Regions from separate parts of the Brevibacillus sp. AF8 genome, predicted to be linked through region 4. Evidence: riboswitches for the same ligand, from Rfam matches in the RefSeq annotation. Region 4 holds a riboswitch; each other region holds the start of a gene.
The links. Region 4 has a riboswitch for cobalamin ahead of metE (5-methyltetrahydropteroyltriglutamate--homocysteine S-methyltransferase). Riboswitches for the same ligand answer to the same signal wherever they lie in the genome.
Positions count from the first base shown of each region.

Region 1 (7,810 bases), on a different contig from region 4:
ACTCAAGTGTATTTCGGATTGCTTGGCTATCCAAATCCGTATCCGGACCAATTACTAAGGCAACATTCATTTCAGGTTTACTCATCGTGATATTCCTCCATTTGGTTGTAAGTGGTTTTTATTTGTAGGAAAACAAAACCATTTACGTGGAGGGGGTCGGGCCAACTGGTGAATAGCAAGACGTTACTTCATAATCATCAAGTAGGAAAACTCCTCTTCAATTGGAATATTTTATAAATTTTCAGTAGTATATCACCCAAAACTTGGCATGTAAAGTTTCCCTCATTACGCAAACCCTTTTTTGATTTTGGTCTTCATATCACGATACAGCTCTCCGTATGTGATCGCATGCTCGATATGCGAATAGGAAAGCACGGAATCGCCATCCTTGCTCTCGCAGCACGCAAAGAATAGGCTTTCCATCAGATTGTGATTCTCGATGGAATTGGTAACATGAACGCAATCCTCAATCGAATCATGAGCGTCATGCTTGTAAAAAAGAAACGTCCCTTCTTTGAATGCCCCTTTTTTGTTGGCGTCTTTCCAGATGAGCATGCCCAAGGTAATAAAATACCCTTCCTGGAAGCGGATGACGCCTGTAATGACAGAATTAATCGTGGTCGGAATGATCGCAATCGAGTCATTGAGCTCATTGACGTATTCATACAACGCTTTATTGGATTCTCGAAGATCAGCGATTGGTACATGAAGAAGCTGCTTGTCTCTTAACTTTTCTACGAGTTGCTGAACGCATAGCGTCTTATTCAAAGTTGAAATCACAACCTCATCACTTCTCCCATTGTAAGTAAGTGCCTTCTTTACGTTATTCGTGATGAAATGACATATCCCTACAAAATCCGTACAAATCTTCTTACTTTTTCAGCGAGAATCAAATCCCTCTCTTACCTAAGACGTCCAAAAGCCCTTCACGCCTTTTTGTGGCGAGAAGGGCTTCTTGGCGCAAATTTACGCCTTTCCTTTTAGGTAATCATCCTTTATCTTCTTTTCCTGTTCAGCGGTGGTCATGTCTTTCTCCAACACCTGATACATCAATTCATCCTTTACTTGGCGAGGGACTCCTTTTTCCTGATGATTTGGGACAGATGAACTCGAGACAGAGTCATGTTCCATACTGCGTACCTCCATGGCTTTTTGGGGTTAGCTTACCCGAAAGCGCCCACTCCATTCACCACACCCGCTGAACACGGAGCATTTCACGCAGTTCATTCACCGAACGCGGAATATGTCCGCCCAACTCGCGCTTCCACTGCTCAGGCAGTGCCTCCCACACATCAACGAGCAACGGCATACCCAGATGAAGGCTCTCCAGCATGGCTCTGTTTTCCAATGCCTCCTGCGGATCTCCCGCGAACACAAGCCTGCCTGCATCCATGATGCAAATCCACTCGGCCCATTCAAAGGCAATATCCATATCGTGTGTTGCCATCAAAACAGTTGTTCCTTGCCGGTGAATGGCTTCGAGCTCCCGCAGCAAATTTTTGGTCTGATAGCGATCCAAATACGCAGTAGGCTCGTCCAATAGCAAAAGCTCTGGCTCCATGACCATGACCCCCGCGAGCGCCAGCCTCCGTTTTTGTCCCAGGCTCAAATGATGAATCGGAGTTTCTGCCAGCTCTCTCAACCCGAATGCATCCAGCACCTTTTCTACCTTTGCCCGGATTACTTCCACAGGCAGCTTCTGATTGCATAAACCGTAGGATATATCTTCTGCGACCGTGCTTGCGATCAACTGATGCTCGGGATCTTGAAAGACCAAGCCCACCTTTTGCGTCATCTCTTGCAATGCGGCTCGTTTGTAGACAAGCGGTTTTCCTTTCCACAGCACTTGTCCCTGCTGTGGCTCGATGATTCCGTTTCCATGCAAGAACAAAGTCGACTTCCCACAGCCATTCCGTCCCAAAAGAACACATTTCTTCCCCTCAGGAATCCATAAGGACAGCCCTGTCAGGACAGGTCCCCGCCCTCCCGGATACGTGTACTGCAAATCGATGAACTCCAACAACCGTGATGTCATAACCGCCAACCTCCTGTCCACCACTCAAGCAGCACCAGCAGCATACAGCCTGCGATTGCCTCCCACTCATAGCGGCGCGAGCGGGAGTGGGTATGAAACGAGAGCACCTGCATGCTCTCCCCAAAGCCCCTAGCCGCCATTCCTTTGTGCAAGGCTTCGTATTTGCGCATTGCTCTGACAAACAATTGCGCAACGAGAACCCCTGCATCCCGAAGCGTCGCTCGGAAGCCGCGATGACCTCCGCGCGAACGTTGGGCAATCCAGAGCTGATGAGAAATCGTTACCAACACAAAAATAAACCGATACATGATCATTAATAAGTCAGTTACAAGGACAGGCATACGTAGCCGGCGAAGCACCTGCAAAATTTCAGCAAACGGCACGGTAAACAAAATGAAAGCAAAGCAGGATAAGCTCGCCATGGTACGCCAAAACAAGATCCAAGCTTTACTGAAGGACGACATCGGCACATAGAGCACATAAGAACCCAGCTCCCATGCTGCCGCGACCTGGACCTGCACTTCTCCTGCTCTCGCCCCTTCAACCAGTAGAGCAGGAAGCCCCGCAGCGAAAAACGAGAGCGACACGATCATAAAGGTAAAATAGATACGGACAGGAATCCGGGCATACACCACTACCCATACCGTCATCCACACAGCGACAGCCATCTGCATCCATACATGTCCTACCAGGACGAGCAGTAACAATGCGCTCGCCAGTAATAGCTTATGAGCAGGCGGCAGACGTTTCAGCCTGTTTTGATAAGAGAGAGAATCAAGCTGCAGTCCGTTCATTTTTTCCGCTTATCCAACCGGCCTTTGTACAAGCCCACGGCGTAGCCAACCACTCCCGCTCCCAACGCCGCCTGCACCGCAAACAATAGACTCTCCGTCTCTCCCCCTGGCGGCTCTATCAGCGGCTGGAACCACGGTTCGTAGTTCGGGGCGATTTCCTTGATCGCTTCCTCTGCCACGCCATCTGCGCCGCCAAATTCCGAATCCTGAACCAGCAACAGCGGGACAATAGCCAGTACGATTACTCCAATGAGTAAAAGCCAGTTCCATCCTTTTTTCACAGCGATTCCTCCCGTTTGAGCAAACGAAGCTGTGTAAGCTCTTTTGCGTTGTAAGATAACAACCAGTTCCAAACAAGAACGGTCAACAGACCTTCACTGATGGCGAGCGGTACTTGCGTGAATGCAAAAATTCCTGCGAATTTGGCAAACGAGGCCAACACTCCGCCAGATTCAGCTGGAAATGCGAGTGCCAGTTGAAGCGAAGTCACTACATAGGTAGCGAGATCAGCCAAAGCCGCCGCCGCAAAAACCGCCAGTCGCTGGCTTCCTGCCACTTTCATGATCAACCGATAGATTCCGTATGCCACCATTGGTCCTACCACTGCCATAGATACAGCATTCGCCCCTAGCGTAGTCAAACCTCCATGCGCCAATAGCAGGGCTTGAAACAAGAGCACCATGCTCCCTAGCACAGACATCGCAAAAGGTCCAAACATAATGGCACCGAGGCCCGTTCCAGTCGGGTGAGAGCTGCTGCCTGTAACCGAAGGGATTTTCAGTGCAGATAAAACAAAGGCAAACGCTCCTGCAACGCCAATTAGGAGCTTCATTTCGGGATGTTCTTTTACAATTTTGTTAATCGAGCGAATCCCAAGAATAAAAAATGGCAAGAAGACAGCCCACCAAAATAAGGCCCAGGATAAAGGCAAATACCCTTCCATGATGTGCATCGCGTGTCCTGTCTCAGGTTCATTGAGCAAAAAATACAGGACGAAGCCCGCGATCATCAGACAAGTAGATACGAGACGAGATCGATTCATGTTCATTCCTCCTTCACTCACTTTCGTTCTTTCCTCCAAACAAAAAAATCCCATCCATCAATGGACGAGATGTGCACACAAAACAACAGACTGACTAGACAGCCTCATTGCCTCGTATTCACCGCTCCTTTCCGCGAAGGTTCTGTGGGTGTGGCTACTAGGTAGGTCTCCTGGCTTCCAGATCCATGCGCTCCTTGTCCTTCCCCATACGAAAATGAGTGGTTTCCTTCTCAAAGAGAGCTCCCTGGTTACAGTGGCGGGACCGCTCGGGACTTTCACCCGATTCCCTGTTACCCTTTATGCGTCACATAAAGGCACCTAACGCCGACTATATGCAATTGACTGACAATTCATGTTTGTCCCACATCATTATACCGGATCACTACATAAATCGGAAGAATATAAGCGAAAACGCATAAGTCGATGACCCTTACAAACGGAGCCATCGACCTATGCATACTTTGTTCTATCTATTCTTTTGCGTCTACGCCAATCACTTCACTAATATGTTTAAAGCCATCGCGTTGCATGAGCTTCAGCAGTTTTTTGTTGATTTGCTTGGCGATACCTGGGCCCTGATAAATCATCCCTGTATACACCTGAACGAGACTAGCTCCTGCCCGGATTTTCGCGTAGGCGTCTTCCCCGTTATAAATACCGCCGACACCAATAATTGGTACCTTATCTCCTACTTCTTGATAAATCTCCTTCACCCAAGCCGTGGAACGCTCTGTAAGAGGTCTTCCGCTCAAGCCGCCCGCTTCCTCGGCAAATCGATGTCCGGAAACCGCCTCGCGTGACAGTGTCGTATTGGTAGCAATAATTCCGGAAATGCCTTCTTCTACAGCAGCGTGAACCACATCGCGCATGTGCTCATCTGACATGTCTGGCGCTACTTTCAACAAAATCGGCTTTTTCTTGATGGAACGCGCTTCCATTTCGGTTGCCTTTTCCCTTACTGCACGCACCAAATGACGCAAGCTCTCTGTTTCCTGCAAGTCACGCAGATTCGGGGTGTTCGGAGAGCTGATGTTAATGACGAAATAGTGACCGTATGCATAGAGCATGTCCATACATTTGCTATAGTCGACGGCCGCTTCTTCATTCGGCGTTACTTTGTTTTTCCCAATGTTAATCCCAATCGGAACATCTGAGTATGCGTAATCGACCAAATGCTGGGAAGCCAAATACGCACCATGATTGTTGAAGCCCATTCGGTTAATGACAGCTTGATGTTCCGGCAATCGGAACAATCGGGGCTTCGGATTGCCTGGCTGCCCCTGCGGCGTCAATGTCCCGATTTCCACAAATCCAAAACCAAGGGCACCCAACGCATGGTAGACTTCTGCATTTTTATCAAAACCGGCTGCAAGTCCGACTGGATTCGGAAACGTCATTCCCCACAGCTTATTCTCCAACCGCTGGTCTTTTACCTGATAGATCATCTTCAGGATGCTTTTGCCTGGAGCAGAATCCTCCACCAGCCTTAAGGCACCAATTGTCTTTTCGTGAATCTCTTCCGCATCTTGCTGGAACAGATATTTTCTTATGAGCTGATACATCGGCTGCACTCCTTACTCCGTTTCTACCTTTTTACCTCATAGTAGAATACCATACTTTTTCGGGAGGATGTAACCTTTATACGTGATACATATTTCCAGCCAAGCAGGCAAATCCTAACAGCACCACCACGCACAGGGGGATAAGTCTTTCATGAAAGTGGACGGAAAAATCGGGATTGGTCAAGCCATTATGGTGATGATGCTGACGATCGGCATTACGAACCACGTAACCGTTATCCCCCTCTTATTGAGTAAAGCCGGAAGAGATGCTTGGTTGAGCGTGTTGATTGCCGGTATCCCTTTTTCCTTCTGGGCGTACTTGCTGTTTGTGGTTAATCGAAGTACGAAGCAACAGTCTTTGCATGAATGGCTTGCGCAACGCTCAGGAAAAATCGTCAGCCATCTGTTGCTCACCCCGATCATGGTCTGCCTGTACATGATGGCCCTAACCAATCTAATCGATACCCAGACATGGACGACCGTCAACTACTTGCCTCGAACACCCGAGTGGGTGACCGCATTAGCCTTAATGGGTTTATGCATACTCGCGTCTATCGGGGGAATAACCTCCGTAGGAATCACAGCAGGAATCTTGTTGCCTGTCGTGGTTTTGCTCGGATTTTTCATCGCTTTTGGCAATATTCCTAAAAAGGATTATAGTCTTTTGTTGCCGCTTTTCCAGCATGGGTATGGTCCTCTTCTTCACGGGATGCTCTATGTAGGCGGCGGTATTTCAGAGATGTTTCTGCTGCTATTGCTCCAACCTCATGTACGTAAGCCCTTGCGCCTCGTACACTTTTTGGTCATGCTCGGCATCACGCTTCTGCTGACACTCAGTCCGTTGACAGGGGCTATTGCGGAATTTGGACCTATAGAGTCTGCGCGCCAACGCTTTCCGGCATTTGAGCAATGGCGGCTACTCACGATTGGAAAAGACATCGAGAACATGGAGTTTTTCTCCATTTTCCAATGGCTCGCTGGGGCTTTTATACGCATCACGATTTGCTTGCTGCTCTTGGGAGATTTACTCACCATCCGTACCCAAAAAGAACGCAGATTCATGATGATTTTTCTAGGCGGAAGCATGATCGCCTTTACCAGCCTCCCATACAGCGACATGCAGTTCGTATCATTTCTGACGCACGTATACTATCCGCTTTACCTAGTCATTATCGTTGTGATTACTCTCGCACTCATGCTGGTTACTCTGCGCAAGCCATCCAGACAGGAGGGAATAGGCCATGACCCTTGAAGAGGAACTGCGGGAAAAATTCGCGCATTGTGCGGACGTCGTTTTTATGCGAACAGTCACAACCGAGGACCAGCCTGTATTGATGCTTTATTGCGAAGGACTTGCAGACGTTCGTCAATTACAAGATACGGCATTGCCGCAATTGGAGCGATTCCTGGCTATTGGTGATTTGCGTTCCTTGCCTCTTTTCCCGCTTTTTACGAATCCAGAGTTGTGGGTGGAGCGACTGTTTGCAGGAGATTTGCTGATTTTCATCGGAGACTCCCCGCCATTCGCCTGGGATATCTCCAATCGGCCAGAGCGCGGTCCTGAGGAAGCCAATACAGAAATATCGATCAAAGGTCCACGCGACGGCTTCGTCGAGGATCTCTCCACGAACGTAGCTCTCATTCGCAAGCGTATGCGAACCATTACCCTGGCCTATGAGCCTTTTATTCTCGGAACACGCTCGCGTACAAGAGTTGCGATGCTGTATATCACAGATGGAGTATCTTCGGATCTCGTGGAGATGATGCGCGAGAGGCTCCTCAATTGTCGGTCAAAAAAAATCTTGAATAGCGCTATCCTGGAGAAATTACTCAGTGACAATACTCATTCGCTGTTTCCGTTAGTTGATTATACGGGACGTCCTGACTATGCAATTTACATGCTGCTGCAAGGGAAAGTGGTCGTATTGGTAGACGGCTCACCTTTGGCAATCGTAGCACCGGTTACCTTGCTCGAACTCATCAAATCTCCCGAAGATGATCAGTATCCGGTTTCTTATGTATGGTTGGAACGCATTCTGCGTTTGGGTGGATTTTGGATCGCGATTTTTCTGCCTGGCTTCTGGATTGCGCTGTCCGCTTATAATGTAGAGCAATTTCCTTTTCAATTGCTCGCTACCGTTACACAAGGCCGAAAAGGGCTGCCATTTTCCGCGCCAATGGAGCTATTTATCATCTTGTTTATCTTTGAATTTCTGCGCGAGGCAGGTGCCCGCTTGCCCAAAAACGTCGGGCAGACGCTAGCATTAGTCGGCGCACTGATTATCGGGGATGCTTCCATTCGTGCAGGACTGACATCGCCCTCAATGCTGTTTATCGGCTCCTTGACAGTCGTTGCCTCCTTTACACTGGTCAACCA
Region 1 is NZ_JAGQDN010000013.1:127,588-135,397, reverse strand. It holds gene KB186_RS17655 (delta-aminolevulinic acid dehydratase) at 1-85, opposite strand, end outside; gene KB186_RS17650 (hypothetical protein) at 286-780, opposite strand; gene KB186_RS17645 (hypothetical protein) at 967-1,131, opposite strand; gene KB186_RS17640 (energy-coupling factor ABC transporter ATP-binding protein) at 1,187-2,035, opposite strand; gene cbiQ (cobalt ECF transporter T component CbiQ) at 2,032-2,829, opposite strand; gene KB186_RS17630 (energy-coupling factor ABC transporter substrate-binding protein) at 2,826-3,110, opposite strand; gene KB186_RS17625 (energy-coupling factor ABC transporter permease) at 3,107-3,871, opposite strand; cobalamin riboswitch at 4,015-4,208, opposite strand; gene KB186_RS17620 (quinone-dependent dihydroorotate dehydrogenase) at 4,342-5,433, opposite strand; gene KB186_RS17615 (GerAB/ArcD/ProY family transporter) at 5,585-6,685, shown strand; gene KB186_RS17610 (spore germination protein) at 6,675-7,810, shown strand, end outside.
Region 1: another riboswitch for cobalamin. It lies ahead of KB186_RS17625 (energy-coupling factor ABC transporter permease); the one in region 4 lies ahead of metE (5-methyltetrahydropteroyltriglutamate--homocysteine S-methyltransferase).

Region 2 (7,810 bases), on a different contig from region 4:
TCAACCCAATGCCAAAAACAATGTGGGGACATAACAACGATATTAAAGATCGTGAGTTCAACCTCGATAAAGCAAAACAATTGCTGGCCGAAGCAGGACATCCAAACGGTTTTAAAATCAAGTTTTGGGCAATGCCAGTTCCACGTCCGTACATGCCAGAGGGTGTGAAGATTGCAGAAGCAATCCAGCAAGACCTGAAGAAAATCGGGGTTGATGCTGAGATCGTGACGATGGAATGGGCAACGTATTTGGAAAAGACTCGTTTGGGTGAGCAAGAAATGTTCATGCTTGGTTGGACAGGTGACAATGGCGACCCTGACAACTTCCTGGCTGTCTTGCTCGACAAAAATAACATCGGAAGCAACAACTATACACGCTGGGCAAACGAAGAAGCACATCAATTGATGATGAAAGCACAGTCCACTCCAGACCAAGCAGAGCGCGAAAAAATGTACAAACAAGTACAAGAGATCATCTTCAAAGATGTGCCAATGGTTCCGCTGGCACACTCTACACCAGCATTGGCAGGAAAAGCGAATATCATAGATTACAACCCGCATCCAAAAGGGTCTGAAAGTTTGGAAAAGGTAGATTTCAAGTAAGCTGATTCATCGTAAAAGGGTAAGAGGAGTGCATACCTCTTCTTACCCTTCTTTCATTATTTGGCGATTATTTTATGCAGGAAGGCGAGGAGATGGCATTGCTAGCTTACAGCATTCGAAGAATTTTAATGCTCATTCCTGTCTTAGTGGGCATGTCAATCATCGTTTTTTCCATTATTCGTGCCATCCCTGGTGATCCGGCTTTGACGATTTTGGGAGAAAAGGCAACACCACAAGCGATTGCAGACATACGAGAAGCGTTGGGATTGAATAATCCGTGGTACATACAGTATTTCGATTATATGAAAGATATTTTGAGCGGAAATCTTGGGGAATCGTTACAAACGAATGCGCCGATTTCAGATGAAATCATGCCTTATTTGGCGGCGACGACTGAACTTACGATTGTGAGTATGCTGATTGCGGTGTTTATCGGTGTAAATGCAGGGATTCTTTCTGCGTGGAAGCAAAACTCCTGGTTTGACTACTGTGCGATGTTGATCGCCTTGGTTGGTGTATCCATGCCAATTTTTTGGCTAGGTTTGATGGAGCAGTGGGTGTTTGCCCAAGAGCTGAAATGGCTGCCATCAGTTGGTCGCGACGATTCGCGTAATCCCGTAGAGGCCATTACGCACTTTTATATACTGGATACGATGATGGCTGGTCGCTGGGATCAGCTATGGGAAGTTATCAAGCATTTGATCCTGCCAGGCATTGCATTAGGTACGATCCCGATGGCGATCATTGCACGTATCACTCGTTCGAGCATGCTGGAAGTCATGCGTGCCGACTACGTCAGAACCGCTCGTGCAAAAGGGCTGACACAGTTTTGGGTCGTGTACAAGCATGCGCTGAAAAATGCAATGATCCCTGTTTTGACGGTAATTGGTTTGCAAACAGGGTTGCTGCTGGGTGGAGCTGTTTTGACAGAGACGATCTTCGGATGGCCAGGTGTCGGTCGTTATATTGTGACCGCCATTGGAAACCGTGACTATCCGGTTATCCAATCCGGTATCCTTGTGATCGCGACGATTTTCGTCCTGATCAATCTCTTGGTCGACCTTCTGTATGCCTATATCGATCCTCGCATCAAATATCGCTAAGGAGGGACGAAGAGACATGGCACAACCACAATTACAACCACAAGATCAGGTAGTACCTTTAAAAGTGAAGCAAGAAGAAGTAGTCTCTCCTTGGAAGGATGCATGGAGGACACTACGAAAAAACAAGCTGGCGTTGGTGGGCTTCGGGATTATTTTGTTTTTCATTGTTGTGGCGGTATTAGCTCCATGGATTGCTCCGTATCCGTACGACGAAGGTCAGCTCGTAATGAAAAACAAGCCCCCTTCCGAAGAGCATTGGTTTGGAACAGATTACAATGGTCGTGATGTGTTTAGTCGCGTTATTTATGGGGCACAAATCTCCCTGTGGGTAGGGACGTTCTCTGTCATTGGCTCCGTTCTCGCAGGGACCTTGCTCGGTCTTTTGGCAGGATATTATGGCAGATGGATTGATACGATCATTTCGCGTCTCTTTGATATTATGCTTGCATTTCCAAGTATTCTTTTGGCAATCGCTGTCGTTGCCATCTTGGGGCCTTCTTTGCAAAACGCCTTGATTGCCATTGCGATTATTAACATTCCGACATTTGGACGGCTAGTACGTGCCCGTGTATTGAGTTTGAAGGAAGAAGAATTCGTCATGGCGGCACGGGCAATCGGAATGAAAAATTCCCGGATTATCATGCAGCATATTTTGCCGAACAGTCTCGCACCAATCATTGTGACCGGGACAATGGGGATCGCAACAGCGATTATCGAAGCAGCTGCACTTGGCTTTCTTGGACTGGGAGCACAAGCGCCAGAACCAGAATGGGGAAAAATGCTCGCTGATTCACGTCAGTACATTCAGAAAGCACCATGGACCGTTATTTTTCCGGGGCTCTCTATCATGCTGACCGTTCTCGGCTTTAACTTGATTGGGGACGGCCTGCGCGATGCACTTGACCCGCGGATGAAAAGCTAGTCCAATCGCAAAAAGACAGAAGGGAATGTGATGCCGTCCTTCTGTCTTTTCTTGTTTATTCTTCTTCCATGAAGGTGCGGCACAACTGATTGAAAGCAGGAGCAGCTTTCGTGATGACTTGATGCTTTACGTTCGGGATCATTTCGAGTCTTGCTTTTGGCAATTTCATGCTAAGCGTCTGCGCATAATGGTGCATCCGTTGATCACGTTCGCCATAGGCAAGTAAAATCGGAAGCTGGATGTTGCTCAGGCGCTCTGTACATTGATATCGATGTCCGGCAGCGTAAAGGTATTTCACGCTAGTAGGATCTGTTTTGGAGGCGTGTGCCGTCCATTTTTCGCGCATTTCTGGGTTATCGACATGTGAGGAAGCAATGGAACGGGCAAGAAGAGGAACTCCGTGAAGCATCGACAACGCCTGGGCCATCCAAAATCGTCCATGTAAATACAGGTCATTCACTTCGGAAAATCCGCTCACGAGTATACCGCCTTGTGCATGATCAGGATAGCGAAGACAATATTCAAGGGCGATAGAGGCACCTTGGGAGTAGCCCAAAATAAAGGGACGCTCAATGCCGAGTGCCGGGATCAGCTTATGGAGCCGTTCTGCCAACTCCCCAATGGAAAAGGGCTTCTCCATCGGAGAACTGTCGCCATGTCCGGGTAAATCAGGGACAATGAGCTGATATGTATCTGCGAGTGTTTGCTGATAAACAAAATTGATAGAGCCGATACATGGCGCATGGATACACAATAACGGCTGGCCTTTTCCTGATATGTGAAAAGCAAACTGTTTGCCATCCTGATGGACGAGTATTTGTTCCATTTTCATTTTCACCCCACTTATAGGTTGTCCGATCCAAGGGAGATTTTTCAATTGAACTCTTCTTTTTTTGATGGGGAAGTGGTATTCTCGCAATAGAATAATTGGTGAAAGCAGGGTGAAGAAGTTGTTTCAAGAGCGCATTTCGAAGCTCCACACGTTTTTGACAGAGCAAGAGCTGAACGCGGTGTTGATTACCTCTCCCAAGCACGTCTACTATTTGACCGGATTTTTTACTGACCCGCATGAACGTTTTATGGGTCTTGTTATTCCTGCTGAGGGAAAGCCTTCCTTGATTGTACCTGCTCTTGATCGTGAAGCAGCGGCAGAAGCTTCGTTCGTTCAAGATATCCATACACATACGGATATCCAAAACCCGTATGAAATTCTCAAGCAAGTGTTGCCAGCGAACTTGGCGAAGCTCGGTATTGAGAAAAGTCATATGACTGTCGAGCGCTATGAAGCACTTGGACAAGTTGTTCTGGCGTCAAGCTATGTGGACGTGGAAGAGCCTCTCCGTGAAATGCGTTTGATCAAATCCGCGGATGAAGTGGATCGTCTGAAACACGCTGTTCAGTTGGTCGAGGATTCCTTGCGGGAGACCCTGAAGAAAGTTCAGAAAGGCATGACCGAGACAGAAATCGTAGCTGAGCTGGAATTCCAGATGAAGCGCTTGGGCGCAGAAGGCCCATCCTTTACGTCCATGGTATTGGCAGGGGAGAAGTCGGCACTTCCACACGGAAAGCCAGGAACCCGCCAGGTGCAAGAAGGCGACTTGCTTTTGTTTGATATCGGAGTAGCTGCAAACGGATATGTATCCGATATTACTCGTACCTTTGCTGTAGGCGAGATCAGTGCCCAGCTGCAAGAGATTTACGAGACGGTATTGGCGGCCAACGAAGCGGCAATTGCTGAGATTCGTCCGGGTGTGACCTTTGCGCATTTGGATAAAACCGCTCGCGATGTCATCACTGCAAAAGGCTACGGTGAATACTTCATGCACCGTCTTGGGCACGGACTTGGGATGGACGTACATGAATATCCATCTGTTCACAGCCAGAACCAAGAAGTGCTTCGACCAGGGATGGTTTTTACGATCGAGCCGGGCATCTATTTGCCAGGTGTAGGCGGCGTGCGGATTGAAGACGATGTATTGGTTACGGAAACGGGCGTTGAAATACTCACGCAGTTCCCGAAAAAACTGACTTCCATCAACTAATGAAGAAATCATAAAAATTGAATACGTATCGAATGGTGCTGGATGGCATATGCCGTCAGCTTAAAAGGGAAGTCCGGTGAGAAACCGGCGCGGTCCCGCCACTGTAACGAGGAGTGCCTAGCAAATAGCCACTGTTTTTTGGAAGACAAAAAATGGGAAGGTAGCTGGGTGTGTTGATCCGTAAGCCAGGAGACCTGCCATGCGATCCTATACAATCGACCCACGAGGATGGGGCAGATGTGGAAGCAGTCTATGAAAGGGCGCCTTTATGCCTGCTTATAGTTATATCTACGTTTGTCATGCACCTCCCGATTGAAATGGGGGGTGCTTTTTTGTGGAGGATTTGGTTCAAGCCATCATTTCCAAACAGAAAAGAGGATTACAGATGATGAAGGCAAACAAAACGCATACAGTAATAAAAGGACTAGCTTTCGGTATTATGACAGCTGCCATGCTTTTGGTTTCGGCATGCGGCTCCACTACGACAACACAGGCTCCAGCCAAAACAGAACAAACAGCTGCTCCAGCAGCAGAAGGCAAGCCAGTAACACTAACCAATAATGGTATCGAAATGACTTATCCAACAGCACCTGAGCGTGCAGTGACTTTGAACCAGCACGTCACCGAAATCATGCTGGCATTGGGCCTTGCTGATAAAATGGTCGGAACTGCTTACCTGGATGATAAAATCCTTCCTGAGTTAAAAGCAGATTACGACAAGATTCCGGTACTGTCTGACAAGTATCCTACGAAAGAAGTGCTGCTGGCAGCGAACCCAGACTTTGTCTACGCCGGATGGAAAAGTGGATTCGGCGAGAAGGGCGTAGGATCGATGCAAGATTTGGAAAAGGTTGGCATCAAATCGTATCTGCAAGCGTCATCTAGCATGCCTGGTCCGACTATCGACGATGTGTTTGCGGACATTACGAACATTGGACGCATTTTCCGTGTGGAGGACAAAGCCAATGATTTGATCCATAAAATGAAGAGTGAAATGGATCAAACCATGAGCAAAATTGGCAAGATTGACGAGCCACTAAAAGTGTTCGTGTACGACAACGGGGAAGATAAACCATTCACAGCAGCCAACAACTACATGACATCCTTAATCAAAAATGCAGGCGGTAAGAACATTTTTGACGATATTCAAAAGGGGTGGGCAGAGGTAAGTTGGGAACAAGTAGTAAGTCGCAATCCAGACGTGATTATTATCGTAGATTACGGGGACAGAACCGTCGAGCAAAAACGCAATTTCCTTTTGAGTAAAAAAGAATTGGCGGATATCCCGGCGATTAAAAATCAACGACTAATGGTATTGCCTTTGTCCGCAGCTTCTGAAGGTGTTCGAGCACCGATTGCGCTGAAAATTTTGGCGGAAGGACTCTACCCGGATAAATTCAAATAGAGTACGCCCCTTTTAAGGGAGGGAATAGCACTGCAACAGATCAAGTTACCTTATATCATCATTACTTTACTGGTCGGACTTTTCCTCTCGATTACGTTCGCAGTTACCCTGGGATCAGTAGAGATTAAGCCGACTACGGTATGGAAAATCGCCTTATCAAAAATTCCGATGTTGACCCAATGGATCGAAGTGGATTGGTCCAAAGGTGAGCAAACGATTATTTGGGATATTCGCTTTCCTCGTGTACTCTTGGGGGCAATCGTCGGCGCAGGTCTGTCTGTCGTGGGAGTAGCGATTCAATCGTTGGTTCGCAACTCCCTGGCTGACCCGTATGTGTTAGGCGTATCTTCAGGTGCTTCGGTTGGCGCTACCTCGGTAATTATTTTTGGAGCATTCAGCATGTACGGGCAGTATGCGCTATCCTTTGGCGCTTTTACAGGCTCCCTTGTGTCCATCATTCTTATTTTTACGCTATCCCGTATTGGTGGACAAAACTCGACGGTACGCCTGCTCATGGCTGGAATTGCGATATCTGCGATCTTGTCGGCCATTACCAGTCTGCTTGTTTTTTCAGCGCCAAATGAGCATGGAATTGGGACGGTTCTGTTTTGGTTAAGTGGCAGTCTGGCTGGCGGGAAATGGGAGTACCTGACGATCCCTACAATGATTGTCGTCATCTGTCTCATCGTTTTAATGGCCCAATACCGCTCGCTCAATGCGATGCTGATGGGCGAAGAGTCAGCGGGGACATTGGGGGTGAATACGGTACAATTCCGCAAGCTTCTCCTGGTGATCACGGCACTGCTTACGGGTGTGATCGTGTCCATCGCGGGATCAATCGGTTTTGTCGGATTAATGATGCCCCACATCGTCCGTGTAATGGTTGGATCAGATCACAGACGTGTCCTGCCTGTCAGCGCTTTGTTTGGCGCGATCTTTCTCATCTGGGTTGATGTAGTTGCCAGGCTTGCCTTTGCACCGGAAGAGCTGCCGATTGGTATTTTGACAGCATTGTGTGGAGGTCCATTCTTTATCTGGTTGATGCTGCGGAGTTCTTATTCCTTTGGAGGTAGCGGACGATGAATTTGCAGGTTGAGAATATATCGGTCGAACTGGTGAAAAAGGGAATCCTGCACAACGTCAGTCTGGAGGTGCGCTCTGGAGAGTTTGTGGGGCTGATCGGGCCGAATGGCAGTGGGAAGTCCACGTTGCTAAAAAGCATTTATCGCGTACTGAAGCCGCGTTCGGGATGGATCTCACTCGATGGCGACGACGTATACAAGCTAACCTCACGCCAAAACGCTCAGCGAATGGCGGCAGTACGGCAGGAGACCTCTGTCGAATTCGATTTTTCGGTGACCGAAATCGTGAATATGGGACGTGCCCCGCATAAGCGACTATTTCAGTCCGATGACGCGGAAGACGTTCGGATTTGTGAAGATGCACTACAGCGGGTAGGGATGCATACATACGCTGATCGCAGCTTTTTCAGTTTATCCGGTGGGGAGAAGCAGCGAGTGCTGATTGCCAGAGCTTTGGTGCAGCAAGCGCAGTTTCTTGTTCTTGATGAGCCGACGAATCATTTGGATGTTCGATACCAGTTGCAGGTCATGGATCTCGTCAAAACGTTGGGGATTACGGTCTTGTCTTCGCTGCATGATCTCAATATCGCAGCGATGTACTGTGATCGGCTGTACGTAATCTGTGAGGGGGAAATCGTTACATCGGGAACGCCA
Region 2 is NZ_JAGQDN010000016.1:68,429-76,238, forward strand. It holds gene KB186_RS19595 (ABC transporter substrate-binding protein) at 1-602, shown strand, start outside; gene KB186_RS19600 (ABC transporter permease) at 695-1,705, shown strand; gene KB186_RS19605 (ABC transporter permease) at 1,722-2,627, shown strand; gene KB186_RS19610 (alpha/beta fold hydrolase) at 2,683-3,453, opposite strand; gene KB186_RS19615 (M24 family metallopeptidase) at 3,578-4,669, shown strand; cobalamin riboswitch at 4,686-4,885, shown strand; gene KB186_RS19620 (ABC transporter substrate-binding protein) at 5,055-6,074, shown strand; gene KB186_RS19625 (FecCD family ABC transporter permease) at 6,099-7,157, shown strand; gene KB186_RS19630 (ABC transporter ATP-binding protein) at 7,154-7,810, shown strand, end outside.
Region 2: another riboswitch for cobalamin. It lies ahead of KB186_RS19620 (ABC transporter substrate-binding protein); the one in region 4 lies ahead of metE (5-methyltetrahydropteroyltriglutamate--homocysteine S-methyltransferase).

Region 3 (7,810 bases), on a different contig from region 4:
TGACGATTCGTTGCAGCGTCCGCTCAAAGTAAGTGGCCACAACTGTATCAGGAGTGAGTGGGGTGAAAATATCTTCATCATTGGTGGGAATGGCATGGCAGAAAAGTACGTCCTCATAATTCTCGCGTGTTAACGTGTAGGTAAGAGGGAGCTGCGACAGAAAGTCACGATGAGAGCGGCTCAATTGCTCCGCAACCCATGACGTGATTTCCCGCACAGAATCGGACATTTCCAAGGCCTGAGCCTCACCGTCAAAAGTGAGGAGTACTTCACGATCGCCATTACCACGAATGAATTGCACAGGTGTCTCCAATTGGAAGAGTATTTCAAGTGTTTGGACGGGCATTGGGCCTGAGATGGTGTCTCCCCCGATGACAATAAGATCAGGCTTCACAACTTCGAGTTCTGCCAATGTTGCATGTAGGGCAGGTACATTCCCGTGAATGTCATATAAAGCTGCCACTCTCATTTTATTTCGCCTCCCATTCATTACGGATTGTTCTTCAAAACCTTATTTCCAACGACCGAGTTTGAACCTATAATGTATCTTGGGCATATCCGCTAAGCTGTGGTATAATTTGGAAGCCAAATTACGATTAAGGAGTATGGATGATGGAAAAAAAACTAATCTTCGGTCATAAAAATCCAGACACAGATTCCATTTGTTCAGCACTTGTGTATGCTGACTTGAAAACAAAACTGGGCGCAAATGTAGAGCCTGTACGCCTGGGTGTAATCAGCAGCGAAACGGCATTTGTGTTGAATTACTTCCAAGTAAAAGAACCGCGTCTCGTAGAGACAGTGGCGAATGAAGTTAATGAAGTGATCCTTGTAGACCACAACGAGCGCCAACAAAGCGCGAATGACATTGAGCAAGTGCAAGTGGTAGAAGTGATCGACCATCACCGTATTGCGAACTTTGAGACGAGCAATCCTCTCTACTTCCGTGCCGAGCCGGTTGGATGCACGACTACCATTTTGAAGAAAATGTACAAAGAAAACGGCGTAGACATTCCTAAAGAGATGGCTGGCTTGATGCTTTCTGCTATCATTTCGGATACGTTGCTGTTGAAATCCCCAACGTGCACGGAGCAAGATGTAGCGGCTGCTCATGAGCTGGCTGAAATCGCGGGTGTCAATCTGGAAGCATACGGCCTGGAAATGCTCAAAGCGGGGGCAGACCTGAGCGACAAAACAATCGCACAATTGCTCACATTGGATGCAAAAGAGTTCCAAATGGGCAATGCGAAAGTAGAAATCGCACAAGTTAATGCAGTGGATGTCAATGATGTACTTGCACGCCAAAGCGAACTGGAAGCAGCTATGAACGCAAACATCGCTGAAAAAGGTTTGGACCTGTTTGTATTTGTTGTAACGGATATCTTGAATAACGATTCTGTTGCAATTGCACTCGGCAGTGCAACACAAGCAGTAGAAAAAGCATACCAAGTAACATTGGTGGACAACAAAGCTGTTCTGAAGGGCGTTGTCTCCCGCAAGAAGCAAATCGTACCGGTATTGACTGATACATTCCAAGCTCTGTAAAAAAGAAAGATGGCTGCCATGCACACGATGCGGGCAGCCATTTTTTATCTTTACATGCCTTGGGTAGGGTTGTTATGCATCTGGAACAAGGTTTGCTGGGCATAAGCATCATCAGTGTAATGGGTGATGGCATGTTTATCTCTCGCTTTAAGACTGAGCAGCCCTGTTAATCCCCATCCGGCACCGACTATAGCTACAATGAAGCCGATGATATAGAGCATCGAAGTCCCCCCTTGTATGGCTTTACCTATATTTTAGCAAATAATGAAAATGAAGTAACGCCAATTTTTTGTGAAAATGTATTTGACATTGACGGTCCGTAAATGTGTACGATCAATTTGTCAGGAGGAATGAACATGGAATATACGGTGCAAAAGCTAGGACTCCTGGCGGGTGTCAGCACCCGGACGCTCCGATACTATGATGAAATTGACCTTCTCAAGCCGGCGAGAATCAATTCGTCAGGGTATCGCATTTACGGACAGCAAGAGGTTGATCGATTGCAGCAAATCCTTTTTTACCGCGAGCTGGGGGTGAGCTTGGAGGAAATCAAGGAGATCCTGGATTCACCAACCTTTGATGCTGACCGGGCACTGCTGGAGCACCGCGAGAAGCTCCTGGAAAGGCGAGCGCAATTGGATGCGTTAATCGCCAATGTCGATTTGACATTAGCACAAAGAGAGGGGACCAAAACGATGAGTGACAAACAAAAATTTGAAGGCTTCAAGCAAAAGTTGATTGACGACAACGAGGCGCAATACGGAGAAGAAATTCGTGCAAAATATGGAAGTGACCGAATCGAAAAATCGAATCAGAAGGTCAAAGGCATGACAGAAGAACAATATGCCGCGCTGGAGAAATTGAACGCAGAGCTGCACGAGACGTTGTCGCAGGCTTTTTCGACAGGCGACCCTGCTCATGAATTAGCGCAAAAAGCAGCAGATCTTCACCGTCAATGGCTGAGTTTTTATTGGGACAGCTACAGTAAGGAAGCCCACGCAGGTGTGGCCCAGATGTATGTAGATGACCCGCGTTTTACTGCTTACTATGACAAGGAGCAGCCAGGTGTAGCCGAGTTTCTCCGCGATGCAGTGGCGATTTATACGAGCAAGTAAAGAGGTTTCCAAAAAAGAAGCTGCGAGAAAGGCAGCTTCTTTGTGTTTTACGCTTCGTTATCCCCACCTACTGCGGGGAAAAGCTTTTGTCCCAAGGGTGTTGGCAAGCCATCCATGCTGACTACGTTGTTTTCCTTTTGATAAGCAAGCAGTTCCTCTTCGTCTTTCGCCAAGGTCCATTTCTGAAGGGTATCCCGTTCTTTTGAAAAGGAATAGAAGGGGATGGCCCAGCCGCAAGAAGTCTTTACTTCCTGTACGTTTACGGAAATGATTTGACGAGCGCCGGGCAGAAGAGGGAAGTCCTTTACGAGCTCATCCCACCGAGGCGTATCCGGGAGAATAACCGTTCCTTTGCCGAATAGGCGCATGATGAGAGGAGGGCCTTCAAAGGCACAAAACATAAGAGTAATCCTGCCATTTTCCTGCAGATGAGCACTGGTTTCATTTCCGCTTCCAGTCAGGTCTAAATAGGCGACCTCCGTAGGCGATATGATGCGAAAAGAATCGTACCCTTTCGGTGAAAGATTCACGTGACCATCTGTGTCCATTGGAGCAGAGGCAACAAAGAACATTCGTTGCTTCTTGATAAACGTCTCATGCTCAGGTCGTAACTCAGAAAAAAGCTGACCCATTTTTGCACCCCTCCAAGTAATGGAATTTTTTTACTGCCCTTATATTACGATAAAAATATGAAGATTTTGTGTTGTTTTTCACCAGCGCCTCCCAAATAGGTGATAAAGTGTAAATATTCTCGCAACAAAATGATTTTTGAAAAGGAGGAGCATTTACATGCAATCATCACAGCCTATTTACTTAGGGGAGCGCATCCATTTAATAGACGGTTTCGATATGGGCTGGCCAGAGCGTACGGGGACTTATGTCATCGCTGAAGAAGAACTGACTTTGGTCGAAACAGGACCAAGCCCCTCCGTCCCATACATCAAGGCCGGTCTTGCCAAGCTCGGTTATACGCCGGAACAAGTAAAATACATCATTGTGACACATATTCATTTGGATCATGCAGGAGGAGTAGGACTGTTTTTGAAGGATTGTCCAAACGCAAAGGTCGTCGTCCACCCGAAAGGTGCACGTCATCTCGTAGATCCGAGCCGACTGATCGCAGGGGCGAGAGCGGTTTATCACGATGATTTTGATCGATTGTTCGATCCGATCGTGGCAGTTTCTGAGGAGAGGCTTTTGATTCGCGGCGACGGGGATACACTGAAGATCGGAGAAAATTGCGTGTTAGAGTTTGTGGATTCGCCGGGACATGCCAATCATCATTTCAGCATCTACGATCCCGTAAGCCGCGGCATGTTCACAGGGGATACGGCAGGTGTACTTTATCCACAGCTTCAAAAGGATGGCATACACCTCGTGCTGCCATCTACTTCGCCGAATCAGTTTGACCCAGATGCCATGCTAGCGTCTCTAAGCCGTTTTGAAGCACGCAAGCTAAATCGCATTTACTTTGGTCATTATGGGATGTCTGAGCAGGTGGATGATGTGTACCGTCAAATACGTGAGTGGCTCCCCGTGTTTGTGGAGGAAGGAGAGTCAGCGATTGCTGCTGGACAAACCTATGAAGAATTGTCTCGTACGCTGTTTGAACGAATCTCGGATCATCTACAGTCACAAGGCATCAGTGGTGACCACGACGTTTTCGAAGTACTCAAGCTCGATTTGCAAGTATGCTCCATGGGCATTCTGGATTATTTGCACAAACGAGAGTAGCCTGCGAAAAGCTTTACATTTGCCTGAACCTTTTGTTCAGGCGTTTTTCATTTTTAGTTAGGCAAGAAAGTATTGGCTTACGTGTTTGTCATTCTTTTTTCATCCAAGGAATGCTATGATGTAGGATGAATCATGGACTGTGACAATTTCAAACGTAACAGCAAATAGGTGCCTCGTCTTTTCTTAAAAAGATCGGGTGAAAAGGGAAGTCGGTGAAAATCCGACGCGGTCCCGCCACTGTAAATCGGCTCGTTCCTCAGCCGTAAGCCAGGAGACCTGCCTGTTTGTTTTCGTGCCTGTTGCCTTCGCGGAAAGGATCGGCCTATTTGAGGAAGCAGACCATCCTGTCTGTTTGCCCTGAGGTGCCGATCCTTTGATTTCCGAATGGAAGCAAGGGTCGCTTTTTTTATTGGAAGGTACAGTCAATCAGACATGAAGAAAGGAAGTTCTACATATGAAACGTTCATTGCGATTCATGATCCCACTACTGGTAGCGGCGAGCCTCGCGGGTTGTGCGGGTAATGATAACAGCCAGCCAGCACCAGGTGGACAAACAGGTGCACCGCAGACAACACCGCAAGAGAGCGCGGCCGAGCAGCCTGCAAAACAAACAACGTATCCATTGACAGTCACGGATGCGACTGGAAAAGAAGTAACCTTTGCAAAAGCTCCTGAGCGAATCGTCTCAACATCACCTGCCGAGACAGAGATATTGTTCGCATTAGGCTTGGAAGATCGGATCGTAGCTGTCTCAGACTATGACGATTATCCAGAAGCGGCGAAGGCAAAGCCGAAAATTGGCGGCGTCGTCAAACCGAATGAAGAAGCCATTCTCGCTCAAACGCCGGATATGGTCGTCGGTGGGATTTCGATGGAGAAGCCAGTGGCTGACAAGCTAAAATCTCTCGGAATGCCCGTCTACATTACTCATCCGACAAAGATGGATGACATCCTTAACAATGTTTTAACAATGGGAGTTATCACGAATACACAGGAACAAGCCGAAAAAGTCGTCGCGCAAATGAAGAAAGACATCGCGTACGTTGAAGATGCAGTGAAAAATGTAAAACCGGAACAGAAGAAAAAGGTATACCTGGAATTCTCCCCAGGCTGGACAGTCGGAAAAGGCGAGTTCATGGACGAACTCATCACACTGGCTGGAGCGACAAATATTGCTTCTGACACCCAAGGCTGGAATCCGATCAGTGAAGAAAAGATTTTGCAAAACGACCCAGACGTCATTTTGTATGCGAGCGGAATTACCGATGAAAAGACCGGCGTCAAGCTGGAGGATATGATCGCGAATCGCAATGGTTGGGATAAAATGAAGGCGATTCGTGAAAAACAAATCTTTGGCATGGACCAAAATATTTTGTCCCGCCCTGGTCCGCGCATTACACAAGGCTTGATCGAAGTAGCCAAGGCGATTTACCCTGACTTGGTGAAATAAAATGAAGAAACGATTGTTCATATGGGGAGGAGTCAGTTGTCTCGTCCTGCTGGCATCAATAGTCATCAGCATCTCGATGGGGGCGGCACAACTTCCGATCTCACAAGTATGGCTCATCCTGCTCCAGCAGATCCCGGGCTTCTCTGACTGGATTGCCGTAACGTGGCCGGAGTCATCTGAGCAAATTGTCATGAAGGTTCGTTTTCCACGCGTTGTATTGGCTGTCTTGATTGGGGCTTGCTTGTCGCTTGCGGGAGCGGGCTTTCAGGGAGTTTTGCGCAATCCGCTCGCCGATCCGTTTACGATGGGCGTGGCATCAGGTTCTGCTGTCGGAGCGGCCTTTTTAATCCTGTTTGGCTTGCAAATCAGCTTTTTGGGTGCATGGAGCACGCCTGTCGTCGCATTTCTTACAGGACTGCTCAGTCTATGGATCGTACTCGGACTCGCAAACACGCAAGGAAAGCTCCAAACAGAGACCCTGATTTTGTCTGGAGTTGTGGTGCAGGCTTTTCTCGGCTCACTCGTTTCCTTTATGGTTTCGCTATCCGATCAGACGGTCAATGAGATCGTGTTCTGGCTGATGGGCAGCCTGTCATTTCGGGGCTGGGCCTTTACGTACGTCTTGATTCCGTACTTGGTCATCGGTGGAATGGTGCTGGTGAGCTATGCGCGTTCCTTGAACCTTTTTGCATTGGGCGAGCGGCAGGCTGCGCATCTCGGCGTCCATGTGGATCGAACAAAGATGGTGGTTCTGGTCGTCTCGACTCTTCTGACGGCAGCAGCGGTTTCTATCGCGGGAATTATCGGGTTCGTTGGCCTGGTGGTACCGCACCTCGTCCGTATGCTGGTTGGTCCTGACCACCGTATTTTGCTGCCGATGGCTGCGATCTGCGGTGGCATCTATGTGCTGTGGGCCGACACTCTCGCCAGAATGCTGCTAAGTCCCACAGAAATCCCGCTCGGTGTCGTGACAGCATTTCTGGGAGCACCGTTTTTCGCTTATTTATTGAAGCAAAATAAACGCTTTAGGAAGAGGTAACGTAAGCTTATGATCAATGTGCGCAGCTTGCAGAAATCGTATCAGGATACGCCAGTTTTGCACGGAATCGATTTTTGCGTGGACAAGGGAGAATTTTTTGGCATCATCGGGCCCAATGGAAGCGGTAAATCCACCTTGCTGAAAATGATTTCAGGAGTCATCAAGGCGGATGCCGGAGACATTTTGCTTCAGGAGAAAAAGCTTCTTTCCTATCCACGCAAAGAGCTTGCCAAAATACTGGCTGTTTTGGAGCAAGAGGGTCTGCCGCCAGTCGGCTTTCGTGTCCGAGAGGTGTTGGAGATGGGACGCTTTCCTTACCAAAATTGGCTGGGCGAAGAAAAGCAGGATGTCGCATCGCTCATTGATGAAATCGTACAGCTGCTGGGTCTTGAACATTTGGAAGAGCGCACACTGGATCAGTTGAGCGGTGGGGAAAAGCAGCGCGTGGCTTTGGGGAAGGCATTGATCCAGCGACCACAGGTGCTATTGCTGGATGAACCCACGACTTACCTCGATATCGGGTATCAGATTCAACTGATGGACATCGTGCGAAAATGGCAAAAGACGACGCGGGTGACGGTCATTGCTGTGCTGCACGATTTGAATCTGGCCTCCTTATACTGCGATCGTATCCTAATGCTGCATAAAGGAAAGCAGATAAGCGTTGGCACACCAAAAGACATCTTGCAAAGTGACAGAATAGAGGCTGTATACGGAACCAGACCGATTGTCATGGAGCATCCTGTTCATCATTTGCCGCAAATTATTTTGCAATCGCAAGTGTAAGGAGACAGAAGCATGATTGTACTGATTACAGGTGGAGCACGCAGCGGAAAAAGCACGTTTGCCGAAAAATACGCAGCTCATTTGGGCTCCTCGGGTGTTTACATCGCGACTGCACAAATCACTGATGAGGAAATGGAAGAG
Region 3 is NZ_JAGQDN010000008.1:9,413-17,222, reverse strand. It holds gene KB186_RS12785 (metallophosphoesterase family protein) at 1-469, opposite strand, end outside; gene KB186_RS12780 (manganese-dependent inorganic pyrophosphatase) at 613-1,545, shown strand; gene KB186_RS12775 (hypothetical protein) at 1,596-1,766, opposite strand; gene KB186_RS12770 (MerR family transcriptional regulator) at 1,902-2,660, shown strand; gene KB186_RS12765 (pyridoxamine 5'-phosphate oxidase family protein) at 2,708-3,292, opposite strand; gene KB186_RS12760 (MBL fold metallo-hydrolase) at 3,450-4,394, shown strand; cobalamin riboswitch at 4,544-4,692, shown strand; gene KB186_RS12755 (ABC transporter substrate-binding protein) at 4,849-5,844, shown strand; gene KB186_RS12750 (FecCD family ABC transporter permease) at 5,846-6,883, shown strand; gene KB186_RS12745 (ABC transporter ATP-binding protein) at 6,893-7,669, shown strand; gene cobU (bifunctional adenosylcobinamide kinase/adenosylcobinamide-phosphate guanylyltransferase) at 7,682-7,810, shown strand, end outside.
Region 3: another riboswitch for cobalamin. It lies ahead of KB186_RS12755 (ABC transporter substrate-binding protein); the one in region 4 lies ahead of metE (5-methyltetrahydropteroyltriglutamate--homocysteine S-methyltransferase).

Region 4 (7,810 bases):
AATTCGGCAATCGGGCGAAGACCAGTGGTCGCAGCAGCCATCGCCGCCCCGATATAGCCCGCTTCGGTAATCGGGGTATCCAGCACCCGCTCTCTTCCGAACTCCTGGACGAGGCCTTTCGTTACCCCGAGAACGCCTCCCCATGCCTCTTCATCCTGCAAATGGTCGACCTGTGCCCCGCCAGCTACATCCTCGCCCATCAAAATCACGTTTTCGTCTCTGCGCATCGCCAGTTTCATCGCCTCGTTGATTGCCTGCGACATGCTCATTTTTTTGGTCATGTTCCTTCCTCCTTTGCTATCGTTTTTTCAGTACGACACGTATACGTCTGTCAGCAGTTCGGACGGCTCCGGGTACGGACTGTTTTCCGAAAACGCGACTGCTTCCTCGACCGCCTTGTCAACCGCAGCTTCGATTTCATCCAACTCGTTTTCAGTAAACAGCTTTCCGGAGAGCAAATCGTTCCGGAATTTCCTGATCGCATCTATTTCCGACAAATGCGCCTTCTTGTCTTCTTCTTTTTTGTATTTCTGGGCGTCGCCCTCAAAGTGGCCGTAGTTGCGGTACGTCACGCACTCGATCAGAGTCGGCCCCTCTCCCCGGCGGGCACGCTCGATCGCTTCCTGTGCAGCCTGATAAACGGCCAGTACATCCTTGCCATCCACTCGGATGCCGGGAATATTGTAGGCGATCGCACGGTCCGCAATGGTTTTGCAGCTGGAGGCGTACGAAAACGGCGTGGCTTCCCCATATCCGTTGTTCTCTGCTACAAACACGGCGGGCAGCTTCCAAATGGCTGCCAGGTTGATCCCCTCATGGAACGTCCCCTGGTTGTTCGCTCCGTCACCAAAGAAACATACGCTTACAGCGCCTGTCTGCTTGTACTTGGCAGTCAAAGCGGCTCCGCAAGCAAGCGGATAGCCTCCACCGACAATGCCGTTCGCCCCGAGCATTCCTTTGTCCAAATCCGCAATGTGCATGGAGCCTCCCTTCCCTTTGCAAAGTCCCGTGGCTCTACCGTAAATCTCCGCCATCATTCCATTCAGATCGCACCCCTTTGCGATGCAGTGTCCGTGCCCGCGATGCGTGCTGGTAATGGTATCGCTGTCGTCCAGGTGCGCGCAAAGCCCGACCGCGATGGCCTCCTCCCCCGCGTATAAATGGACGAAACCGGGTATTTTCCCTTGGCCGAACAGGTCGTGCACCTTGTCCTCGAACTTCCGGATCTCCAGCATTTTTTGGTACATCCAAGCGGCCTTTTCGCGGGACAACGGAATCCCTTTGACTTGCTGATCCACTTTCGTCATTTACGTGTCTCCTCCTCGAACATGTTTTATTGAGGTCCAGCCTTTGACTCAAGGGATATCGCAAAAAGTATGCCAACCGCCGAAGCAGGTCACATTGCGGTTTTTTGTAACCGCTTTACTTTTTGGGGGGAACAAAAGTGGACACCTGTCTCGTTTTGTCTCCTTTTGTACACTGGCTCACCGCATACCTTTGGACGGATAAGGGGTACGGCGAGGGATGAATTTTTGGAAATGGGTAATGTTTGCGAATAAAATAAGGAAGCCTCCGGTAACCTGTCGCAAACAAGTTAACCGAAGGCTTCTATGTAGCACGGTGTTTCTCCTTACCTCTCTTCCTTCCGCTTCCTTCTCAATACATGGCGTTCCTTCGCTTTTTCATACTGTATCCGCTCTTCTTCTGTACCAGGAATGACACCAGGCACGCTCGTCGGCTTTCCTTGATCGTCGCGGGCAATCATCGTCAGATACGCACGGGCTGTCATCCGCTTTTCTCCGGTCAACAAGTTCTCCGCTTCCACTCTCACGAATACTTCCATCGATGTCTTATGGGTCCAGGTGACATATGCCTCCAGGTTGAGTGCTTCCCCCGTCTTGATTGGCGCTAGAAAATCAAAGGAATCGCTGGACGCAGTGACAACAGGCTTACGGCAATGCCGCATGGCTGCGATGCAGGCGATCTTGTCAACGTATGCCATGACTTTCCCGCCGAAAATGGTATGGTGGTGATTGGTATCCGGCGGCAAGACGAGATCAGTCAAAAAGGTTCTCGATTGTTGGATCGGTCGCGCTTCTGTCATCATTTGTGTGGCTCCTCTCATCGTGTGCACCTTCCCTACTGGGCTGTCAAACGACTCCGAATCGCTTTGGTTGCCGCAACCATGTTTCGCAATGACTGAACGGTTTCTTCTCTCCCTCTTGTCTTCAGCCCGCAATCCGGGTTAATCCAAAATTGATCAGGTGGAAGTACTTGTACACCTCGGGCTACCATATCTTCCATCTCAGAGACAGCTGGAACTCGGGGGCTATGGATATCGTATACGCCGAGCCCGATGCCTTTGTCATATGTACCTGTTTCGAACACTGACACGAGCTCTCCGTGGCTGCGGGAAGTCTCAATCGAAATCACATCGGCATCGAGCTCACTGATGACATCCATGAAATCATGGAATTCGCAGTAGCACATATGTGTATGAATCTGTGTGCTCGGCGCAACGGTAGAGGTCGCTAGACGAAACGCTCTGACTGCCCATTCGAGATAAGCGGCTTGCTCTTCTTTTTTGAGCGGAAGTCCTTCGCGCAGCGCTGGTTCATCGACTTGAATCATGAGAATCCCCGCTTCTTCCAAGGCTTCTACTTCCTTTCGCAATGCCAAGGCAATTTGTTCGCACACTTCTTCTCTGGAGACATCTACCCGAGCAAACGACCAGTTCAAAATGGTTGCTGGGCCCGTTAACATGCCCTTCATTGGTTTGTCGGTCAATGATTTTGCATACACACTTTCCTTGACCGTCATTGGTGCCACAAACTCTACATCTCCGTAAATAATAGGAGGCTTGACGCAGCGGGAGCCATATGATTGCACCCAGCCGTTTTTCGTGAACAAAAAGCCATCGAGCTTTTCGCCAAAATACTCAACCATATCTGTTCGTTCGAACTCACCATGGACCAGGACATCCAGTCCGAGCTCTTCTTGGATCTTGATCCATTCCTTGATTTGCGCCTGAATGAAAGCATCGTATTGCTCCACTGTCCAACTCCCTTTTTTAAACTGTTGTCGGGCTTGGCGAACCTCTGCCGTCTGCGGGAAGCTTCCGATTGTGGTAGTTGGCAGCAGTGGCAACTTCCACGTATTTTGTTGAATCTCTCGACGTTCGGGATAAGGAACACTTCTTTCAAGTTTTGCAGTAGCGATTTGACGTAAAGCATTCTTTACTTCTCCCCGATTCCTCGCTGGGGATAATGCTAGCTTCAGCAAGTCCGCTTCATTTTGGGCGATCTCTTTTGATATAACATATTTACCGTATCGGAATCCTTGGACTAAAAGCTGTACTTCCCCCAGTTTTTCGTCGGAAAACGCCAATGCAGGCATGACTTCCTCTGGCAAACCGCTCTCTGCCTCAACCGTTACCGGTACATGCAACAAACTACTGGACGGCTGCAGCCACAGCTTTTCGAGCGGAACAATCTCGGAAATTTCTTTGACCAGCTCCCATTTCTCCTCAATGGATGCACGCCATATGTTTCGACCGTCGATGATTCCCGCTGCGAGAATCTTTTCTGCTGGAAACCCGTGTTTTTTCAGATTGGTTAGATTTCGCTTCGATCCGTGTACAAAATCAAGACCGATTCCTTTTACCGGTAAGGAAACCAGCTCCTCATACCAATCCACTGCTTCAAAATAGGTTTGCAGCATGCACTGCAGATGTGGTAGAGCTTGACCCATTTGCGCATAGATACGCTTGATGAGGGCGCGTTCTTGCTCCGAAACATCCAGTACAAATGCAGGCTCATCGATTTGCACCCATTCCACACCGTGCAGCTCCAACTCCTGGAGAACGTCTATGTAGAGCGGTACGAGTTGATCCACGACGATCTCCAATTCGTTTTTCTCATATCCTTTGGACAATTTGACAAACGTATACGGGCCTACAATGACGGGCTTTCCGATGATGCCATACTTTTCTTTGGCCTCCAAATATGCCTGGAGAGGCTTGTTCTCGGTTATGGTTGGTTGTCGTTCCCCGAATTCCGGGACGATATAATGGTAGTTCGTGTTAAACCATTTCGTCATTTCGCTGGCGACAGCTTCTTTCGAACCGCGAGCCATGGCGAAGTATGTCGCTAATGAAACCGGGCCGCCCTCGTATTCATAGCGCTTGGGGACCAATCCAAACATCACAGCCATATCCAGCATGTGATCGTAGTACGTAAAGTCACCTACAGGGATCAGCTCGACCCCTTTTTCCTGCTGAACCAACAGGTTTTGGTGACGGATTTGCTCCATTTGCTGAACCAGGCTTGCCTCATCGAGGGTGCCAGCCCAAAATGCTTCCAATGCCTTTTTCCACTCGCGGTTCTTCCCGATCCGTGGATATCCCAAATTGCTGCTTTTCATGAGCTTCCTCTCCATTCTTCATTCGATCCTGACTTGAATCCGCCCAATAAAAAAGGCATCTCCAACGATCAAAAAGAACGTTAGAAATGCCAAATAAGCACTGAGATCACAGCATCCTAACACCTCCCTATCTCCCGTAGGTTAAGCAGTGTCGTCGAAACAGGCAGGTCTCCTGACTTTGGGATCATCATCTGCACATGCCTTCCCAATCCGTTTGGATCAGTGGCTGATAAATGTGCCGACTCCCCACATACAGTGGCGGGACCGTGTCGGATTCTCACCGACTTCCCTTTTCATCCTTGGTCGAGCTTGATAACCAAAGAACCTGTTCCCACTCTTATGAAATTGTCATGGTTCTGTGAAGTGCCCCCTTAAACGAGCAGGGCAGCATACTGTTCATACAGTAACACAGATTCCATTTTTTGTCATACTAAAATCTAAAATCATCGTCCGTCAATGGTTCTACGTTTAGCGTGCGGACATAACCATTTCCTTTTTTCGAGAAGAAGTCATGCTGCTTCGTCTGCGTACGAATTCCGTTCAGCACGATTGGGTTCACTTCTTCCTCCGGGAAAAGCGGGTCCAGCCCCAAATTCATCAATGCCTTGTTCGCGTTGTAGCGCACGTAGGCATGAACCTCGTCAGCCAATCCGATTTCCGTATACAACGAAGTCGTATAGGCCTCTTCATTTTCTTGCAGCTCATGCAAAAGGGCATACAGCTCCTCTTTTGCTGCGGTCTGCTCGACCACACTCAGACCTTGATAGACTTCTTGCGCGAGAACGCCGACATAGAGTCCATGGATGCTCTCGTCGCGAACAATCAAATCGATAATTTCCCCGCTGCTTGTCATCTTTCCTTGACCCGCCAAATAGAGCGGATAGAAGAAGCCGCTGTAAAACAGATAACTTTCCAGGAAGACGGACGCTACCATCGCCATATACAAATCTTTCGGTTTCTCAATTTCTTGATAGCGTTTCGAGATGAGGGCCGCTTTCTTTTGCAGATGTGGATTATTTTCTACCCACGAAAAAATACCGTCAATCTCTTCTGTCGATGCCAGCGTGGTAAAAATACTGCTGTACGATTTGGCATGGATTTGCTCCATCATGCCCATGAAGGCGAGAACCGCTTTTCTTTGCAGTCCATCGACATGCTCCATGATTTTCGGCATCCCTACTCCACCTTGAACCGTATCCAGCAAGGTGAGACCGCCCAATACTTTTTTATACGTGTCCCGTTCAGTTGCACTGAGCTCCATCCAGGCCATCTTGTCATCTGATAGCGGAATCTCATCATCCGTCCAGAACTGCATGATGTTTTGATTCCAAAACGTCATCGTAAAATCGTCGTCCGGCCTGTTCCAATTGACTGCTTTCATATGGCGTTCCTCTTCTCTTTTTGCTTGATGCTTTTCCTTTTATGAATCGCGTTCACTAAACCGCGCAGCTAATGCACTCTTCTACAGTCAAATGCTTCGTACGCGTATAGTAGAGTGACTTCAGACCTTTTTTCGCTGCGTAAATGTAATAGCGAGCCAGTTCTCTGGTTGAAATGTTGCTGTTCACGTGCAGCACAGTCGATATTCCTTGGTCGATGTGCTCTTGAATTTCGGCAATCAGATCAATTACTTTGAATTGATCGATCACATATGCCGATTTGTAGTAAAAATAGTTTTCCTGCGACAAGTACGGCATCGGGTAATACGTCGTAGAGTTGGCATACGTTCTCGTTTCGATATGCTCAACGATTGGCATCACGCTAGAAGTCGCATTCTGAATGTAGGAAATGCTCTGTGTCGGTGCAATCGCCAAACGATACGCATGGTAAACGCCATGCTTTTGCACCTTTTGCTGTAGCTCCGCCCAATCCTCTGGCGTCGGAATGTGCATTCCTTCAAAGAGAAGCTTTGCTTTTTCCGTCCGTGGGCTGTAGTCATTCGTCACGTACTTGTTAAAATAAGTGCCCTTTGCATATTCCGATTGTTCAAAGCCCAAGAAGGTCTTGCCTGTTTCCTTGGCAATTTCCATGCTTTTTTCCAAGGAGTAGAAGTTCATCATCATGAAAAACGTACGGGCGAAATCTCTCGCTTCTTCACTTTCGTAAGCGATTTTGTTCTTTGCCAGATAACCGTTCAGGTTCATCGCACCGAGACCTACTGAGTGCAGCTCGCGGTTAGCCTTTTGAACGCCTGGAGCGTTTTCTACACGCGTCATGTCACTTACGGCTGTAATGGCTTCGATTCCTTCGTGGACAGATTCACGGATCATTTTGCGTTCCATCACGTTGACAATATTGAGAGATGCCAGATTGCAGCTAATATCGCGACGGATGATGTCCATCTCGCCGTAATTGGTGATCGTCGAAGTCTCCTGCAGCTGGAAGATTTCCGTGCACAGGTTGGACATTTTCACCGAGCCGAGATCTTTCAGGGCATGATTGTTGTTCGCATTCGTTTTGTTCATGATGTACGGATAGCCTGATTCCATTTGGATCATCGCGATTTTGGTCAACATCTCGCGTGCGCTCATCACGGTCTTTTTCTTGATGCGATCGTTTGCCAGGAGCTCCTCGTACATGTCATCGAGGTCCATATCATCCAGATGCACGCCGTATTCTTTGTACACGGAGTACGGAGCAAACACAGTCAGTGGCTTGTTTTCCTCAGCCAGCTTGTAGAAAACGTTTGGTACGATCAGGCCGATGGACAACGTTTTGATGCGCGCTTTTTCATCTGCATTGATCTTTTTGCAATCGAGAAACTCGTTGATATCCCAGCCGAAAATGTTGTAATACGCTGCACCTGAGCCTTTGCGTTGGCCCATTTGATCCGCGTAGGAAAATGCATCTTCCAACAACTTGAGGACTGGCATGACACCTTTTGCCGCGCCCTCGACGCCTTTGATCGGCTCTCCTCGTCCGCGGAGCTTGGACAGGTTCACGGCTACCCCGCCGCCAATTTTGGATAACTGCATACAAGTGCCCAAAATAAAGTTGATAGAGTTCAGTGAATCATCCATTTCGAGCAAGAAGCAGGAGACCATTTCTCCGCGGCGGCTTTTGCCTGCGTTCAGGAAAGTTGGTGTCGCTGGTTGCAAACGTTGGTCCATCATGGATACTGTTAAACGCTTGGCGAGCTCAAAGTCACCTTGTCCAAGGGACAGTGCCACAACGGCCACCCGGTCTGGATACTGCTCCAAGTACATCGATTTATCGTTCGTTTTCAAGGCGTAATCTTTATAAAATTTGGAGATAGCCATATACGAAGCAAATTGAAAATCAGCGTCATAGGCCAAACGGAAAACTTCATCAACCTGCTCAACCGTGTATGTTTCATAGACGTTCTCATAGAAGTCATTCTCGATCAAATAGTCCATGCGTTCTTTGA
Region 4 is NZ_JAGQDN010000001.1:432,842-440,651, forward strand. It holds gene KB186_RS01530 (alpha-ketoacid dehydrogenase subunit beta) at 1-281, opposite strand, end outside; gene KB186_RS01535 (thiamine pyrophosphate-dependent dehydrogenase E1 component subunit alpha) at 309-1,307, opposite strand; gene KB186_RS01540 (acyl-CoA thioesterase) at 1,631-2,125, opposite strand; gene metE (5-methyltetrahydropteroyltriglutamate--homocysteine S-methyltransferase) at 2,140-4,422, opposite strand; cobalamin riboswitch at 4,568-4,766, opposite strand; gene nrdF (class 1b ribonucleoside-diphosphate reductase subunit beta) at 4,853-5,803, opposite strand; gene nrdE (class 1b ribonucleoside-diphosphate reductase subunit alpha) at 5,859-7,810, opposite strand, start outside.